One region of the Enterobacter sp. Taxon_8 genome, then DNA from elsewhere that is predicted to be linked to it. Evidence: predicted binding sites of a transcription regulator. Region 1 holds the regulator's gene; each other region holds the start of a gene.
The links. The regulator sigma-54, encoded in region 1, starts transcription at its own class of promoters, with help from an activator protein. The targets are predictions, from matches to a motif close to GTTGGCACANNTTTCGCTNT.
Positions count from the first base shown of each region.

Region 2: the regulator sigma-54 is predicted to act here: its motif matches at 1,036-1,055, upstream of AC4IBF_RS08145 (branched-chain amino acid ABC transporter substrate-binding protein).
Region 3: the regulator sigma-54 is predicted to act here: its motif matches at 2,063-2,082, upstream of AC4IBF_RS15655 (amino acid ABC transporter substrate-binding protein).

Region 1 covers NZ_CM177989.1:519,352-523,842, reverse strand. Annotated here, with positions in the region: gene lptA (lipopolysaccharide ABC transporter substrate-binding protein LptA) at 1-130, shown strand, start outside; gene lptB (LPS export ABC transporter ATP-binding protein) at 137-862, shown strand; gene rpoN (RNA polymerase factor sigma-54) at 910-2,343, shown strand; gene hpf (ribosome hibernation promoting factor) at 2,366-2,653, shown strand; gene ptsN (PTS IIA-like nitrogen regulatory protein PtsN) at 2,736-3,227, shown strand; gene rapZ (RNase adapter RapZ) at 3,273-4,127, shown strand; gene npr (PTS phosphocarrier protein NPr) at 4,124-4,396, shown strand; gene mtgA (monofunctional biosynthetic peptidoglycan transglycosylase) at 4,436-4,491, opposite strand, start outside.
Region 2 covers NZ_CM177989.1:1,717,517-1,722,007, reverse strand. Annotated here, with positions in the region: gene AC4IBF_RS08150 (YecA/YgfB family protein) at 133-801, opposite strand; gene AC4IBF_RS08145 (branched-chain amino acid ABC transporter substrate-binding protein) at 1,227-2,348, shown strand; gene AC4IBF_RS08140 (ABC transporter permease subunit) at 2,448-3,362, shown strand; gene livM (high-affinity branched-chain amino acid ABC transporter permease LivM) at 3,374-4,491, shown strand, end outside.
Region 3 covers NZ_CM177989.1:3,277,094-3,281,584, reverse strand. Annotated here, with positions in the region: gene gltJ (glutamate/aspartate ABC transporter permease GltJ) at 1-729, opposite strand, end outside; gene AC4IBF_RS15655 (amino acid ABC transporter substrate-binding protein) at 885-1,790, opposite strand; gene lnt (apolipoprotein N-acyltransferase) at 2,145-3,683, opposite strand; gene corC (CNNM family magnesium/cobalt transport protein CorC) at 3,689-4,491, opposite strand, start outside.

The DNA of each region.
Region 1 (4,491 bases):
CTATCTGGTGAAAGAGCAAAAAATGCAGGCCTCCAGCGAGAAAGGTAAACGCGTCACGACCGTACTGGTTCCGTCGCAGCTGCAGGACAAAGGCAAGGGCCAGGCCCCGGCACAGAAGAAGAGTAACTAATCCGTTATGGCAACATTAACTGCAAAAAACCTCGCGAAGGCCTATAAGGGCCGCCGTGTCGTAGAAGATGTCAGTTTGACCGTCAACTCTGGCGAAATCGTGGGGCTGCTTGGCCCTAACGGTGCGGGTAAAACGACAACCTTCTACATGGTCGTTGGCATTGTGCCGCGCGATGCCGGCAACATAATCATTGACGATGAAGACATCAGTCTTCTGCCGCTTCACGCGCGCGCGCGTCGCGGGATCGGCTATCTGCCGCAGGAAGCCTCCATTTTCCGTCGTCTTAGCGTTTACGACAACCTGATGGCGGTCCTGCAAATTCGTAACGATCTGACCAGCGAACAGCGTCAGGATCGTGCCAACGAGCTGATGGAAGAGTTCCACATTGAGCATCTGCGCGACAGCCTCGGTCAGGCACTCTCCGGGGGCGAACGTCGTCGCGTTGAGATCGCGCGTGCGCTGGCCGCAAACCCTAAATTTATCCTTCTGGATGAACCATTTGCGGGTGTTGACCCGATCTCGGTTATCGACATTAAACGTATCATTGAACACTTGCGCGACAGCGGGCTTGGCGTACTGATCACCGACCACAACGTCCGAGAAACGCTGGCCGTATGTGAACGCGCGTATATTGTGAGCCAGGGCAATCTGATCGCCCACGGTACGCCGCAGCAGATCCTCGAAGACGATCATGTTAAGCGCGTCTATCTTGGGGAAGACTTCAGACTCTGATAGGGTAGAGGTAACGTAACGCCGAACCGGAGAAAAATGCTCTGAACATGAAGCAAGGTTTGCAATTAAGGCTCAGCCAACAACTGGCGATGACGCCGCAGCTACAGCAGGCAATTCGCCTGTTGCAACTGTCCACGTTAGAACTTCAGCAGGAGCTCCAGCAGGCGCTGGACAGCAACCCCCTGCTGGAACAAACCGATCTTCATGACGAGGTAGATACTCAGCAGTCACAGGACACTGAAGCGCTTGATACCGCCGACGCACTCGAACAAAAAGAGATGCCCGACGAGCTTCCGCTGGATGCCAGCTGGGATGAAATCTACACCGCCGGAACGCCTTCCGGTACGCGTGCGGACTACCAGGATGATGAGCTACCGGTCTATCAGGGAGAAACCACTCAGTCGCTGCAGGATTACCTGATGTGGCAGGTGGAACTCACTCCCTTCTCCGATACCGACCGCGCGATTGCCACCTCAATTGTCGATGCCGTTGACGACACCGGCTATTTGACCGTCACGCTTGACGATATTCTGGAAAGCATGGGCGACGAAGAGATAGAGCTTGAGGAAGTTGAAGCCGTTCTGAAGCGCATCCAGCGTTTCGATCCGGTAGGCGTAGCCGCAAAAGATCTGCGCGACTGCCTGCTAATCCAGCTTTCTCAGTTCAGCAAAGAGACGCCATGGCTCGACGAGGCGCGCGTGATCATCAGCGATCACCTGGATCTGCTGGCGAACCACGATTTCCGCACCCTGATGCGCGTCACGCGCCTGAAAGAAGATGTGCTGAAAGAAGCGGTGAATCTGATCCAGTCACTCGATCCACGCCCGGGACAGTCAATCCAGACCAGCGAGCCTGAGTACGTTATTCCGGACGTGCTGGTCAGAAAACACAATGGCCGCTGGGTCGTTGAACTGAATTCAGACAGCATCCCTCGCCTGCAAATCAACCAGCAGTATGCCTCCATGTGCACCAGCGTGCGTAACGACTCCGACAATCAATATATTCGTAGCAATCTTCAGGAAGCGCGATGGCTGATCAAAAGTCTTGAGAGCCGAAATGATACGCTGCTACGCGTCAGCCGCTGTATTGTCGAACAGCAGCAGGCTTTCTTTGAGCAGGGCGAAGAGTATATGAAACCGATGGTGCTGGCGGATATCGCCCAGGCCGTCGAGATGCATGAATCAACCATTTCCCGTGTCACCACGCAGAAGTATCTGCACAGTCCACGCGGTATTTTTGAGCTTAAGTATTTCTTCTCCAGCCATGTGAATACCGAGGGCGGCGGCGAAGCGTCGTCAACGGCCATTCGTGCCCTGGTGAAGAAGTTGATCGCCGCGGAGAACCCCGCGAAGCCGCTAAGCGACAGTAAGTTAACCACCATGCTGTCCGATCAGGGTATTATGGTGGCACGTCGTACTGTTGCGAAGTATCGAGAGTCTTTATCCATTCCGCCGTCCAACCAGCGTAAACAGCTGGTCTGACACAACCGATAAGGAAGACACTATGCAGCTCAACATCACTGGACAAAACGTCGAAATTACTGAGGCTTTACGCGAATTCGTGAACGCGAAGTTTGCAAAACTCGAGCAGTATTTCGAAAGGATCAATCAGGTCTATATTGTGTTGAAAGTGGAGAAAGTGACTCATATCTCGGATGCCACCCTGCATGTTAACGGGGGTGAACTGCATGCCAGTGCGGAAGGGCAAGACATGTACGCTGCTATCGACGGCTTGATTGATAAGCTTGCGCGACAGCTCAATAAACATAAAGATAAACTGAAACAACACTAATTGTCCGGGCAGTTAACGGGTGCAGGACGGCCTGTTGTGAAACACAACAGGCCATTTGTACAGTTAGCGCTTAGGTGAAATTATGATGAACAACGATTCCGCTCTTCAACTGAGCAATGTCCTTAACCAGGAATGTACCCGCAGTGCGGTTCACTGCCAGAGCAAAAAACGTGCGCTGGAGATCATCAGTGAACTGGCTGCTAAACAGCTGGGCCTGCCGCCGCAGGTGGTGTTCGAAGCGATTCTGACCCGTGAAAAAATGGGCAGTACCGGTATCGGCAACGGCATCGCGATCCCACACGGCAAACTGGAAGAGGATACCCTGCGTGCCGTTGGTGTGTTTGTGCAGCTTGAAACACCCATCGCCTTCGATGCCATTGATAACCAGCCCGTCGATCTCCTTTTCGCGCTGCTGGTGCCTGCCGATCAGACGAAAACCCACCTGCATACGCTGTCGCTGGTCGCAAAACGTCTGGCCGATAAAACCATTTGCCGTCGACTGCGCTCGGCCCAAAGTGATGAAGAGCTCTACCAAATTATCACTGAAGCAGAAGGCAATCAGGATGATGCATAACCAGGAGATGGCCTTCACATCTGTTGTCCTGAGGAGAAACGGAACATGGTGCTGATGATTGTCAGTGGCCGTTCAGGGTCGGGGAAATCCGTTGCTCTGCGCGCGCTGGAAGACATGGGTTTTTACTGCGTCGATAACCTGCCGGTCGTGTTGTTGCCCGATCTGGCCCGCACGCTGGCGGAGAGACAAACCTCTGCAGCCGTCAGTATCGACGTCCGTAACATGCCTGAATCGCCAGAGATCTTCGAACAGGCAATGAGCAACCTGCCTGACACGTTCTCGCCTCAGCTGCTGTTCCTTGATGCAGACCGCAATACGCTAATCCGTCGCTACAGCGATACCCGTCGCTTGCACCCGCTTTCCAGTAAGAACCTCTCTCTGGAGAGTGCTATCGATGAAGAGAGCGACCTGCTGGAGCCGCTGCGTTCTCGTGCCGACCTGATTGTCGACACCTCTGAGATGTCCGTTCACGAGCTGGCAGAAATGCTGCGCACCCGGTTATTGGGTAAACGCGAGCGTGAACTGACGATGGTGTTCGAATCCTTTGGCTTCAAGCACGGTATCCCGATTGATGCGGATTATGTTTTCGACGTGCGCTTCCTGCCGAACCCGCACTGGGATCCGAAGCTGCGTCCCATGACCGGCCTGGACAAACCCGTCGCGGCCTTCCTCGACAGGCACACAGAAGTACACAATTTTATCTACCAGACGCGAAGCTACCTTGAGCTATGGTTACCTATGCTGGAGACAAACAATCGTAGCTACCTGACGGTAGCGATTGGCTGTACCGGTGGTAAACATCGTTCGGTTTATATCGCCGAACAGCTGGCCGACTATTTCCGCTCGCGCGGTAAGAACGTTCAGTCCCGTCATCGCACGCTGGAAAAACGTAAAACATGACCGTAAAACAGACCGTTGAGATCACCAATAAGCTGGGCATGCATGCACGCCCGGCGATGAAGCTGTTTGAGCTGATGCAGGGTTTCGATGCAGAGGTTCTGCTGCGAAATGACGAAGGCACCGAAGCGGAAGCGAACAGCGTGATCGCGCTGCTGATGCTGGATTCCGCCAAAGGGCGCCAGATTGAAGTCGAAGCCACCGGACCTCAGGAAGAGGAAGCGTTGGCGGCTGTGATCGCGCTGTTTAATGCAGGGTTTGACGAAGATTAAGATCTGCTATTCAGGCGGGTAGCGCTGCGCTTACCCGCCCTACATTAATTTATTGCTCTCCATAAACCCGTCCCCTCCCAACTGACGCATCTGGC
Region 2 (4,491 bases), 1.2 Mb from region 1:
ATTCAGCTTATTCTCGGTCTGCTACGCCTTGCCATATAAGGGGCCTCGACGGCCCCTTATATCGTTCACAGGTTAAGAACGTATTACCTTCTACTGGTCTTAAGGTGAACGAACCAAAGCCACAAAAATGTTTCAGTGCAAACAGCAGCTCTTAAACTTCTTCCCGCTGCCGCAAGGACACGGATCGTTACGCCCGACCTTCGTGCCGTTCACAATCGGCTTCTTCGCTTCCGGCTGCTGCGGGTTGTTTACCCAGTAATTATACAGGCGCAGCGCCGCAGGCTGGATGCTCTCGATGCTGGCGATATATTCCTCTTCGGACAGTTCATCCAGCTTGTCGCTGTTCTCTTCCGTCCCGTGCAGCGCAATCACATCAAGATCGGCCTTCAGGGCTTCCGGCAAGGCTGACCAGTCCGTCAGAGCCACACCGCGCATGTAGCCATAGCACCACTCTTCCACCACGGTATAACTCTCACCGTCCACATCGTTATAGCCAAACATCGGTTCGAACTGATCCGGGTATTCGCTCAGACGCTCGGCAATATCGTTCATGTGCTTAAAGCAGAGATCGATAAAACGGTTCATCTCACGATCGTTTTTCCAGCGCGGAATGTACTTCTCGCCCCCCCACACCGCCACCAGCCAGGCATCTGGCTCAACGACAACAGGACCGGAAAGCACTGCGGTAAGCATGCCGTCCAGTTCGGACACGTCAATCACGGACGCGTCATCATGACCGTAAGACATTAACGTCTCTTCAAGCCACGCCATTTCGCTTTCATTCAATGGGCCTTCAGTCATCGCTGATACTCCTGCAAAAAAGGAAACGATCCTAACACATATCTCACCCCTCTCCGGGCTGAAGTTTAGGTCTTTATTGCTGCAAAAACGTGCAAACCGTGACCTTTGCACAACTTATGGGCTTTATTGTTAACGATATGTGATCTCCGCTGTAATTTCTTCTCCTCCCCTAAGGCGGCATAACGCGGCGCTCTATACTCAAACATGTCACATGCCCGTCAATGGGTTAACCATTCTGGCAACGTTTTTGCTTAACGTTCTTCGCGCGTCTCTGCGCAGGGAAATCTCGCCGTAATATGCAGGATGCCGTCTGTATCTTGTTCGTTTAGTGCATTTTGTTCTTGCTCGTGTTTCGGATTGGCTGCGCCGTCGGGCGTTCGGGTTTACGCCGTGGTGCAAAAACCTCTTTGCTAAGGAACATAATAATGTCGCTGAAATTTATCAGAACTCCTCTTTCTCTTGTGTTGGCCGGTTGCCTGGTGACGGCGTTTTCCGCCCGGGCAGATATTGTGATTGGCGTGGCCGGGCCGTTCACGGGTCCGAATGCCACCTATGGCGATCAGTACTGGCACGGCGCAACGCAGGCCGCTGAAGACATTAATGCCGCAGGCGGCATTAATGGCGAGAAGATCAAACTGGTTCAGGGGGATGATGCCTGCGAGCCCAAGCAGGCCGTGGCCGTCGCTAACCGTTTAGTTGACCAGGATAAAGTCAACGCCGTGGTCGGCCATTTCTGCTCCTCTTCCACCATGCCCGCCTCCGAGGTGTATAGCGACGCAGGTATTATTGCGATTACCCCCGGCTCCACTAACCCGCTGATTACCGAACGCGGTATGAGCGACATGTTCCGCATGTGCGGCCGCGACGACCAGCAGGGCCAGGTTGCCAGCGACTTCATCATCGACAAGCTGAAAGCCAAGCGCGTGGTGATTATTCACGACAAAGACACCTATGGTCAGGGTCTGGCTGACGCCACCAAAGCGGCGCTGGCGAAACGCGGGGTTCAGGATGTGATGTACGAAGGGTTATCCCGCGGTGAAAAAGACTTTAACGCGCTGGTCACCAAGATCGGCGCGCAAAAACCGGACGTCGTATTCTTCGGTGGCTGTCACCCGGAAGCCGGTCCGCTGGTTCGCCAGATGCGTGAACAGGGCGTGCAGGCCAAATTCTTCTCCGGTGACTGTATCGTCAACGAGGAGATGGTGACCGCGGCGGGCGGCCCGCAGTACACCAACGGCATTTACATGACCTTCGGTAAAGACCCGCGCCTGATCCCGGACGGTAAAGCGGTAATCGAGAAATTCCGCGCCGGTAAATTCGAGCCGGAAGGTTACACCCTTTACTCCTATGCCTCCGTACAGGCCATTGCCGCGGCCTTCAAGGCCACCGGCGGCAAGGACTCTGCCAAAGCCAGCGAGTGGCTGAAGGCCAATTCCGTCGACACGGTGATGGGCAAAAAAGCCTGGGACAGCAAAGGCGATCTGAAAGTGTCTGACTACGTTGTTTACCAGTGGGACGACAAAGGAAAATATAAGGAAGTGCAGTAACGGGACGGAGTCACGCTCAACGTCGGCGGGCCTACCCGTCGGCGCGTAATAAACATCAGGCTGCGCGTCTCGCGCGGCCTATAAAACGAGCGCGCTAAGATGAGTACATTCTTCCTGCAACAGTTAATCAATGGCTTAACGCTGGGTTCCGTCTACGGCCTGATCGCCATCGGCTATACCATGGTGTACGGCATTATCGGCATGATTAATTTCGCCCACGGCGAAGTGTATATGATTTCCGCCTATCTCTGCGCCATTGGCCTGGCGCTGCTCTCGTTCTTCGGACTGCAGTCCTTCCCGCTGCTGATCCTCGGGACGCTGGTGTTCACGATTGTGGTCACCGGGGTGTACGGCTGGACCATCGAGCGTATCGCCTACAAGCCGCTGCGTAACTCCACGCGCCTGGCGCCGCTGATCTCCGCCATCGGGATGTCGCTTATCCTGCAAAACTACGCGCAGCTGAGCCAGGGCCCGCGCCAGCAAGGGGTGCCGACCATGCTGGACGGCGTGATTCGCCTGCATCTGGGCGACGGGTTCGTGCAGATAACCTACACCAAAGTGTTTATTCTGTTGGCCTCGTTTGCCGGCATGCTGGTGCTCACCTGGATAATCAATCGTACCCGGCTGGGGCGAATGTGCCGCGCGGTCCAGCAGGATCGTAAGATGGCCTCCATTCTGGGGATTAACACCGACCGGATTATTTCGCTTGTCTTTGTTATCGGCGCGGCGATGGCGGGCCTGGCGGGGGTACTGATCACCATGAACTACGGCACCTTTGATTTCTACGTCGGGTTCGTGATCGGCATTAAAGCCTTTACGGCGGCGGTACTCGGCGGCATCGGCTCCCTCCCTGGCGCCATGCTCGGTGGCCTTATCCTGGGCGTGGCGGAAGCCCAGTTCTCGGGCATGGTGAACTCGGACTATAAAGACGTCTTCTCGTTCGGCCTGCTGGTCATGATCCTTATTTTCCGTCCCCAGGGACTGCTCGGGCGCCCGGTTGTGGCCAAGGTGTGAAGGAGAGAATGATGACATCACACGGCTTTTCACTTAAACGCTGCATGCTGGACGCGATCTTTTCCGGGCTGGTTGCGCTGATTATCTTCGGTCCCATCGCGGGCGTGGTGCTGGACGGGTACAGCTTTACCTTCGCCGGGCAGCGCCTGGCCTGGATGGTTGGCACCGTAATGCTCGGACGTTTTCTGTTGAGCGCCTTTTTAGGTACCGCCGCGGGCGCCCGTTTCCAGGCACGCTTCGAAGCCGATAGCGCAGGCGTATATGTCCGTCCACCGGAATACAAAAGCCGCATGCGCTGGATTATTCCTCTGGTGATTGCTCTTGCGATTTGCTTTCCGTTTGTTGCCACTAAATATGTGCTGACCGTCGCCATTCTCGGGCTGATCTACGTGCTTCTCGGTCTGGGGCTGAACATCGTCGTGGGTCTGGCCGGTCTGCTGGATCTGGGATATGTCGCGTTCTACGCGATTGGGGCGTACGGTCTGGCGCTGGGGTACCAGTATCTCGGCTTAGGCTTCTGGAGCATGCTGCCGCTGGCGGCGATCATGGCCGCCGCCGCAGGCGCCCTGCTCGGTTTCCCGGTACTGCGCATGCACGGTGACTATCTGGCCATCGTCACCCTCGGGTTCGGGGAGATTATTCGCCTGATACTGAACAACTGGCTGACCTTCACCGGCGGACCCAACGGCGTGTCGGCCCCTCCCCCCACTTTTTTCGGCCTGGAATTTGGACGACGCGCGAAAGAAGGCGGCGTGCCCTTCCACGAATTTTTCCACCTGACCTACAACCCGAACATGAAGTTTATTTTTATCTACGCGGTGCTGTTCCTGGTGGTGATGCTGGTGCTCTACATTAAGCACCGCCTGACGCGAATGCCGATTGGTCGGGCGTGGGAAGCGCTGCGTGAAGACGAAATTGCCTGCCGCTCAATGGGGCTGAATCATGTTCTGGTTAAGCTTTCCGCCTTTACGCTGGGCGCGTCGACCGCGGGCATTGCCGGGGTGTTCTTCGCCACCTATCAGGGGTTCGTGAATCCTACCTCGTTTACCTTCTTTGAATCGGCACTGATCCTCGCCATTGTGGTGCTGGGCGGTATGGGCTCTACGCTTGGCGTGGTGCTGGCCGCCTT
Region 3 (4,491 bases), 1.8 Mb from region 1:
CATGTTGCCCGGCAGGCGAATTTTGCGTTCAACCAGGTTCATCACCAGCATGATGAAAGCGTTAATCAGAACATACGCGAGCGTGATCGCGGTGAAGGATTCCCACGCGTGAGCGGAGTAATCCAGCAGTTTGCCCGCCTGCGCGGCCATATCGACCAGGCCGATAGTCGAGGCGATGGCCGAGTTTTTCACCAGGTTCATCATCTCTGAGGTCATCGGTGGAACGATAACGCGGTAGGCGTTTGGCAGCAGCACGTAGCGGTAGGTTTGGGGCAGCGTCAGGCCCATCGCCAGGCCCGCATTTTTTTGTCCGCGCGGCAATGACTGAATGGCGGCACGCACCTGCTCGCAAACGCGCGCAGCGGTAAACAGCCCCAGACACATCATGGAGGAGACAAAAAACTGCACGTTCGGATCCAGTTCCGACTTGAACCACATGCCAATATTTTCCGGCAGCAGTTCCGGGATAACCAGATACCAGGTAAAGAATTGCACGATCAGCGGAACGTTACGGAACAGTTCCACATACAGGGTGCCAAGTGTTGAAAGAAAGCGGTTAGGGACGGTGCGCAGAATACCGAACAAAGAACCGACAAGAAACGCGATAATCCACGCCGTTATCGATAATGCCACGGTGACCTGAAAGCCGCTCCACAGCCAGCCAAGATAGGTGGTGTTGCCGAACGGGGCTTGTTGCAGGAATATGCCCCAGTTCCAGTCGATTGACATAATAAACTCCAGAAAAAAAAGGGTAGCAGCGCTACCCTCGAAGATTGGTGAGAAGCTCATTTTTCGCGCTGAGTGGGGAACGACCACTCAACGTATAGTCTGTCCATGCTTCCCGACAATCGAGAGGGCAGGAGATCCCGCCCCTGTTGTTCTAATTAGTTAAGAGCCTTGTCATTTGGAGATTTGAACAGCGCTTTCATGTCGTCAGACAGTTCAAAATTCATGTTCAGGTTTTTCGGTGGAATCGGGTTCTTGAACCATTTGTCGAACCATTTTTCCGCTTCGCCGGAGGTCTGCACCTGAGCGATGGTGTCATCGATCAGCTTTTTAAACTGCGGATCGTCTTTACGCAGCATACAGCCGTAGGCTTCTTTCGACTGCGCGGTACCGACGATATCCCAGTTGTCTGGTTTTTTCGCTTTCGCACGCTCGCCCGCCAGCAGGGCGTCATCCATCATAAATGCGACGGCACGACCGCTTTCCAGGGTACGGAAGGAGTCGCCATGGTCTTTCGCGCTGATGATGCGCATGTCCATTTTCTTCTCGTCGTTCAGCTTGTGGAGCAGCACTTCTGACGTGGTACCGGAGGTCACGACAACCGCTTTACCTTTCAGGTCAGCGAAGTCTTTGATCTCACCGCCTTTCTTCGTCAGCAGGCGGGTACCCACGACAAAGATGGTGTCAGAGAAAGCAGCCTGTTTCTGACGCTCCAGGTTGTTAGTGGTGGAGCCACACTCGAAGTCAAAGGTGCCGTTTTGCAGCAGTGGAATACGGTTCTGTGAAGTGATTGGGATCAGCTTCACCTGCAGGTCAGGTTTGTTCAGCTTTTTCTTCACGGCTTCAACGATGGCGTTGGAGTAATCCTGTGAATAGCCCACGACTTTTTGCGTGTTGTCGTAGTAAGAGAACGGGACAGAAGATTCACGGTGGCCGACCACGATAACGCCGTTTTTGGCAATCTTGTCGAGAGTACTGCCTGCTGCAGGCGCATCTTCAGCGTGAACCACGCCTGCAGACATTCCCATAACCAGCATTGCTGTGGCCAGTTTACGTAATTGCATACCCAACTCCTTTTTTATCAGCGCCAGCGACGCATTGATACCCATTGTGATGTTGTTATATCTCGCGCAATGCGAGTGCAGTGTTATGCAAGCTTGTTAACATTTAGTCTGGCTTAATGTAAAGATTTTGCTGCGTTATTGTTTATTTTTGCGAAGCGCGCCGCACCATTCAGAGGCAAATATCTCCCGTTGCACCGTTACGGTGCTGCCGGTGATCTACGCTGGTGCGACAAAGTTGCACGTTAAGCCAAACTGCGTTTACCTGAATAAACAAAGCAATAGGCGTGCCAGTTTTAAGATTTGGGAGGGATTGCCGGGTAAGGCGTAGCCGCCACCCGGCAACAGAAGGGAAGGTTATTTACGACGCTGGCGCAGGCTCATCAGCACCGCGCCAAAGCCGAATAGCGCGGTCAGGATCCACAGCGGCCAGTTGCCGGTGCGCGCATATGGAGTCAGGCCTGTGGTTGGCGTGACATTCGTGGTCAGCACCTCTCGGGTAAACTGCGGGATCATCGCCTGGATTTCACCCTGCGGACCAATCACGGCGGTGATGCCGTTGTTGGTGCTGCGCAGCAGCGGACGCGCCAGCTCCAGAGAGCGCATACGTGCCATCTGGAAGTGCTGCCACGGGCCGATAGACTTACCAAACCAGGCATCGTTGGAGATGGTCAGCAGATAGTCTGTATCAGGGCGGAAGTTATCACGCACCTGCTCGCCGAGGATGATTTCGTAGCAGATAGCCGCCGTCAGGGCTGCGCCGTGCGCGTGCAGCTGAGGCTGTACGTACGGGCCGCGGCTGAAGGAGGACATCGGCAGGTCGAAGAACGGGGCCAGCGGGCGCAGAATCGACTCCAGCGGGACAAATTCACCGAACGGCACCAGATGGTTCTTGTTGTACCGGTCAGTGGAGTGGTAGCTGTATTCGCTGTCTTTTCCGAGCGTAATGATGGTGTTGTAGGTGTCGTAGCGGTTCTGCTGATTCAGACGTGCATCGACAATCCCGGTGATTAGCGTGCTGCCACGCGAGAGCAGCAGGTCGTTCATCATGTTGAGGAACGGCTGCTGGTTGATCTCCAGATCGGGAATGGCAGACTCCGGCCAGATAATCAGCTGCGATTTACCCATCACCTCTTCGGTGGCGTTGGCGTAGATCTTCAGCGTGTTCAGCAGCTCTTTCTCGTCCCACTTCATGGACTGCGGGATGTTCCCCTGAACCATGGAAACCTGCATGGCGCGCGCGGGCTCAGGCGTGAACCACTGGATATAGCGCAGCGGGAAGGGCAGGGCGAACAGCACCAGCGCCACAACCAGCGGCTTCCAGCCGCGCGTGACCAGCGCCAGGACCAGCAGGCCGCTGACCACCATCAGCAGGAAGTTAATGGCCTCAACGCCCATGACCGGCGCCAGGCCCTTGAGCGGGCCGTCAATCTGACTGTAGCCGAACTGCAGCCACGGGAAGCCGGTCAGCACCCAGCCGCGCAGGAACTCCGTGATTTGCCAGACCACCGGTGCGGCAATGGCGACGCGCAGCCAAGTGGTTTTGGGCCACAGGCGAGAAAGGATGCCGGCGAACAGGCCGGTATAAAGCGAGAGATACGCGGCGAGCAGGACCACCAGGAAGACGTTTACCGGGCCAGGCATACCGCCAAACTGGGCGATGCTGACGTAGACCCAGTTAATACCTGAGCCAAACAGCCCCAGTCCCCAGAAGTAGCCGATAGCGGCAGCCTGTACCGGACGACGGTTCAGGGTCAGACCCTGAAGCCCCATCAGGGAGAGTATGGCCGCGGGCCAGATATCGTAAGGAGAAAAAGCCAGCGTACCGCTGGCTCCGAGTAACAGCGCCAGCAGCAAACGGACGCGCTGGCGTTCAAGCAATGGGGCAAATGCCATTTACATTAATCTTCCAGTTTTGGCACCGGTGAGTCGTCCGGCGTTCTGACATGAACCTGTATAATACGTCGGCTGTCGGCCATGGCTACTTTGAACTGGTAACCGTCGATGTCAACGGTCTCACCGCGCGCCGGGAGGTGGCCAAAGGCCTGCATCACCAGCCCGCCAATGGTATCGACCTCTTCATCGCTGAAGTGGGTCCCGAAGGCGTCGTTGAAGTCCTCAATGGAGGCCAGCGCGCGCACGGTCCAGGTGTGGCGGCTGAGCTGACGGAAGTCGATATCCTCTTCTTCGTCGTACTCGTCTTCGATTTCGCCCACGATCAGCTCAAGGATATCCTCGATCGTGACCAGACCGGAGACGCCACCAAATTCATCAATAACAATCGCCATGTGGTAACGCTGAGAGCGAAACTCTTTCAGCATCCGATCCACACGTTTACTTTCCGGCACAACCACGGCCTGGCGTAACACTTTTTCCATGCTGAAGGCTTCGGCATCGCTGCGCATAAACGGCAGCAGATCTTTCGCCATCAAAATCCCTTCGATGTGATCTTTGTCTTCGCTGATGACCGGGAAACGCGAGTGGGCGGATTCGATGATGACATCGAGGCACTCGTCCAGGGTCTGGTTACGTTTCAGGGTGATCATCTGCGAGCGGGGGATCATGATATCGCGAACGCGCTGGTCGGCGATGTCCATAACCCCTTCGAGCATTTCGCGCGTATCTTCGTCGATAAGGTCGTTCTGCCCGGAATCACGAATCAGCTCCAGCAGTTCATCACGGTTTTTGGGTTCGCCGTGGAAAA